2 regions of the Exiguobacterium sp. PvP048 genome follow, and region 1 is predicted to be linked to the other one. Evidence: a T-box and tRNA genes for the amino acid it is inferred to sense, from the RefSeq annotation. Region 1 holds a T-box; the other holds one or more tRNA genes.
The links. A T-box is a leader RNA that pairs with one kind of tRNA and senses whether it is charged. The one in region 1 lies ahead of ileS (isoleucine--tRNA ligase), so its partner is inferred to be a tRNA-Ile.
Positions count from the first base shown of each region.

Region 2: it has a tRNA-Ile gene. The T-box ahead of ileS (isoleucine--tRNA ligase) is inferred to sense a tRNA for this amino acid. The anticodon was not compared.

Region 1 covers NZ_JBEPSU010000001.1:213,974-216,446, forward strand. Annotated here, with positions in the region: gene ileS (isoleucine--tRNA ligase) at 1-1,599, opposite strand, end outside; T-box leader at 1,657-1,884, opposite strand; gene ABIC15_RS01100 (DivIVA domain-containing protein) at 1,885-2,406, opposite strand; gene ABIC15_RS01105 (YlmH family RNA-binding protein) at 2,433-2,473, opposite strand, start outside.
Region 2 covers NZ_JBEPSU010000002.1:171,820-174,292, forward strand. Annotated here, with positions in the region: gene ABIC15_RS05360 (Na/Pi cotransporter family protein) at 1-1,090, shown strand, start outside; tRNA gene ABIC15_RS05365 (tRNA-Met) at 1,210-1,283, shown strand; tRNA gene ABIC15_RS05370 (tRNA-Ile) at 1,295-1,368, shown strand; gene ABIC15_RS05375 (alpha-amylase) at 1,499-2,473, shown strand, end outside.

The DNA.
Region 1 (2,473 bases):
GGCATGGGATGAGCCGGAATCGAACCAGACGTCCATGATATCCGTCTCTTTTTTGAAGATGCCGTTCGGGCTTGCCGGATGCGTAAAGCCTTCCGGTAACAGATCAACGGCTTCGCGCTCATACCAGGCATTTGATCCGTGAGCGGCAAACAGATTGGCGATGTGGTCGATTGTTTCCGGTGTGACGATTTCCGTACCGTCTTCAGCATAGAAGATCGGCAATGGGACACCCCACGCGCGTTGACGGGAAATGACCCAGTCTCCGCGGTCTTTGAACATGTTGTGAAGACGTGTTTCGCCCCACTCCGGTACCCACTGAACTTCTTTGATTTCATCGAGGATCTCCTCCCGGAAATCTTTGATCGAAGCAAACCACTGTGGTGTCGCCCGGAAGATAACCGGTTTTTTCGTCCGCCAGTCGTGCGGATACGAGTGTTTGATGAACGACAGTTTTAACAATGCACCGGCTTCTTCTAGTGCCACACCGATTTCTTTGTTGGCATCTTCATAGAATAATCCTTCAAAACCAGGTGCTTCTGCCGTCATGACCCCTTTGTCGTCGACCGGACAAAGGACATCAAGACCGTACGCTTGACCGATTCGGAAGTCATCTTCCCCGTGTCCAGGCGCAGTATGAACGACACCCGTCGCTTCTGCCGTGACATGATCGCCGAGCATGACAAGTGATTCGCGGTCATAGAGCGGATGTTTCGCTTTGATGTATTCAAAGTCGGCTCCGTCGAAGACACGACCAATCGTCGCACCTTCCCAGCCGAGGGCTTCGATGACTTCCGGTACGAGTGTTTCGGCGACGATATAGCCTTTTCCTTCGTGCTCAATCCGAGCATACGTCAACTCACCGCTGACAGAGATCCCGAGGTTCGCCGGAATCGTCCAAGGTGTTGTCGTCCAGATGACGAAATGATCCGTCGGCTCCAGGATGTTTTTTCCGTCCATGACTTGGAACGCCACATAGATTGCAGCCGAACGTTTATCCTGATATTCGATTTCTGCTTCTGCGAGAGCAGACTCCGAAGACGGCGACCAGTAGACCGGCTTTTTCCCTTTATAGATGTATCCTTTATTCGCCATATCACCGAACAGACGGATTTGTGCCGCTTCGAATTCCGGTTGTAACGTGATGTATGGATTGTCGTAGTCACCGAGAACACCAAGACGCTTGAATTGTTCCCGTTGGTGATCGACTTGCTCTAATGCATATTTGGCACACAGCTCACGGAATTCTGCGACCGACATCGACTTCCGGTCGACACCCGCTTTTTGAAGCGCTGTTTCGATCGGAAGTCCGTGCGTATCCCAACCCGGTACATACGGAGAACGGAACCCGTTCATCGACTTGTAACGGACGACGATGTCTTTTAAGACTTTGTTTAATCCGTGTCCCATGTGGATGTCTCCGTTAGCGTAAGGAGGACCATCATGAAGAATGAATGTCGGCTTGCCGGCATTTTTCTCCTGGACGGCTTCATACAGATTCATCTCGTTCCAACGTGCCTGCATATCCGGCTCACGCTTCGGCAGGTTTCCCCGCATTAGAAATTCCGTTTTCATCATCAATAACGTATCTTTGTATTCCATCTGGCATTCCCTCACTTATCTGAATTTTGCGTACAAAAAAAGCCAAACACATCCCCTGATAGGGACGAGTTGGCTTGAACTCGCGGTACCACCCTACTAGCAACCCTGAAAAACGGATTACCACTTAAGAGCCTGATAACGGAGGCGAAACGGTGGAACTTACTGAACAGGTTCAGTTCCACACTCAAAGGGGATACCTTTTATCCTTGACTGATCGGGCTCACACCGGTCCCCGATTCGCTGACAGTATTTAGATAAAAGACGTGTCCTTCTCAATGATTTAACTTATACGACATCGTCGTCATTATACGCAACTGCCGGAATCTCGTCAAGCACACCCCGGGTCGAACTATCAAATGCATCCCAGTCGTGGCTCGTCAACAATTCCATCTGTGCGTCGATCAATACTTTGAATCGATTACGGTACAATTCGATTTTTTTACGCATCTGTTCGACTTCAAAATCAGTCCGCTGCGCTCGGCGCTGTGCCGCATCCTGCAGTTGTTCGGCTTCCCGTTCTGCTTGTTTGACGATAAGGCTGGCTTCTTTCGTCGCATTCGCTTTGACTTCTTCTGCCGCTTCTTGTGCCACGATGATGGATTTGTTTAGGGTTTCCTCCATCGAGCTGAAGTAATCGACACGAGACTGCATGTTTTGAATGACTTCTTGCTGTTGACGGTTTTCCCGGAGCAACAATTCAAAATCTTTGATGACTTGATCAAGAAATTCATTGACCTCATCTTCGTCATAGCCGCGAAACTTACGTGTAAATTCCTTATTGTGAATATCAAGTGGCGTCAATGGCATGATGAAATCCTCCCTCAGCTTGTTGGTTATCCTTTTAGCAGACCGTATTGCAGTTTGATCCGGTCCC
Region 2 (2,473 bases), on a different contig from region 1:
GGTCTTTACTATGTTGGTCCAATCATCCTCTGCGACGATCGGGATATTACAAGAATTGTATGACGGCGGAATGATCGATATCAAAGCGGCATTGCCGGTCTTGTTCGGTGATAATATCGGGACGACAATCACAGCAGTCCTTGCGGCACTCGGGGCTTCGATTGCGGCAAAACGGACAGCCGCCGCACACGTCATCTTTAACATCGTCGGGACAGTCATCTTCTTGCTGGCTTTACCGCTGTTCTCAAGTTTCATAACGTGGATCACAGGTGCACTTGATTTGGAACCGAAAATGCAGATTGCCTTTGCCCACGGAACGTTTAACGTCGTCAATACGCTGATTCAATGCTGGTTCATCGCGCAAATCGCATGGCTCGTCCAAAAAGTCGTCCCTGGAACGGATACGACCGTCGATTCAAAACCGCGCCACCTCGATCAAAATATCCTGAACCAGTCGTCGTCACTTGCGTTAAGCCAGGCGAAACTGGAAGTGTTGCGGATGGGAGAATTCTCGAAAGACGCACTTGAAAAAGCACATCGTTATACGCAATCACACGATAAAAAGGATGTTTCGGATGCCGGTCAGATTGAGTATGCGATCAACCATCTGAATACGGAAGTGACAAGCTACCTTGTTAAAGTCGCCGCGCATGACTTGTCCGAGCGGGAATCGAATGATCATTCACTGCTCATGCATGCCGTCAACGATTTTGAACGGATCGGGGATCATGTCGAAAACGTCATCGAGTTGGTCGATTTCCAGATCGTTAACCGGATTACGTTTACTGAAAAAGCGAAAAAAGAATTGGATGAAATGTACATCCTGACGCAAAAAATCGTTGAGACCGCCATTAAAGCAGTCGAACTGGATGATGTTTCATTGGCACGCCGAGTGCTTGAACTGGAAGGGAAACTCGATTCACTGGAACGTTCCTTCCGCAAGCATCATGTCTTACGGGTGAATGCAGGCGAATGTACAGGTCAAGCCGGTATGATTTTTGTTGACTTGCTGTCGAACCTGGAACGGATCGGGGATCATGCCGTTAACATTACGGATTTGGTGCTTGAACAACGTTCCGGAACGGCATGAAAGAAAATATGAGAGAAGAGGAATTTCTGAAAAGAAATTCCTCTTTGTTTTTTTAAGATAATTTATTGACATTTCAGATCGATTTTAGTAATCTAATATTAGTTGTTTTTAACCATCATGGCGGTGTAGCTCAGCTGGCTAGAGCGTACGGTTCATACCCGTGAGGTCGTGGGTTCGACTCCCTCCGCCGCTACTATTACTTAAGGACCCTTAGCTCAGCTGGTTAGAGCTGACGGCTCATAACCGTCCGGTCGCAGGTTCGAGTCCTGCAGGGTCCATTGTATAAACGTACACTCTTTTTTTAGGGTGTGCGTTTATTTTTGGTTGCTTGGGGAATATTAAAGATATTGTAATAATGTTAATACAATAATATTCATACTATGGCAATTTAAGGGAGAGCGAAGAGAGATGGAACGTAACCATACGATGATGCAGTTTTTTGAGTGGCATGTAGAGAATGATGGGAAGCATTGGCAACGCTTGAAAGAGAGAGCGCCGGAACTGCGTGCTGCAGGCATCACATCTGTTTGGATTCCACCAGCGTCAAAGGGACAATCAGATGAAGATACAGGGTATGGCATTTACGATGTCTATGATTTAGGAGAGTTCGACCAAAAAGGAACAGTCCGCACGAAGTACGGAACAAAAGACGAGTTGATCGAAGCCATTCAAGTCGCACATGAAAATGATATCGCCGTTTACGCCGATGTCGTCATGAACCATAAAGCGGCAGCCGATGAGCTCGAAACGATTAACGTCGTGGAAGTACATCCGGAAGACCGTTCGAAAGAAATTTCAGAAGAGTTTGAAATCGAGGCCTGGACGAAGTTTACGTTCCCGGGACGAAACGGTAAATACTCGGATTTCATCTGGACACATGAATTCTTTAATGGAACAGATTTTGATGCACGGGAAGAAAAAACGGGTGTCTTTAAGATTTCCGGTAAAAATAAAGATTGGAACGATCAAGTCGACAACGAATTCGGGAACTATGACTATTTGATGTTCGCCAACATTGATTACAATCATCCGGAAGTGCGGGAAGAGATGATCAACTGGGGAAACTGGTTTAAAGAGACAATCAATTGCCAAGGTTTCCGATTGGACGCCATCAAACACATCAACTACGAATTCGTCAACGAGTTCGCGAAGTCGATGATCGGAGACGATCCGGACGGTTTTTATATGGTCGGTGAGTTCTGGAAATCAGATTTAGATGATTGCCGTCAATTTTTAGACAGTGTCGATTATACCATCGATTTATTTGATGTGCCGCTTCACTATAAATTCCATGAAGCGTCGCAACAAGGGCAGGATTTTGATTTGACGACATTGTTTGCGGATACACTCGTCGAATCCCACCCGACGAATGCCGTGACATTT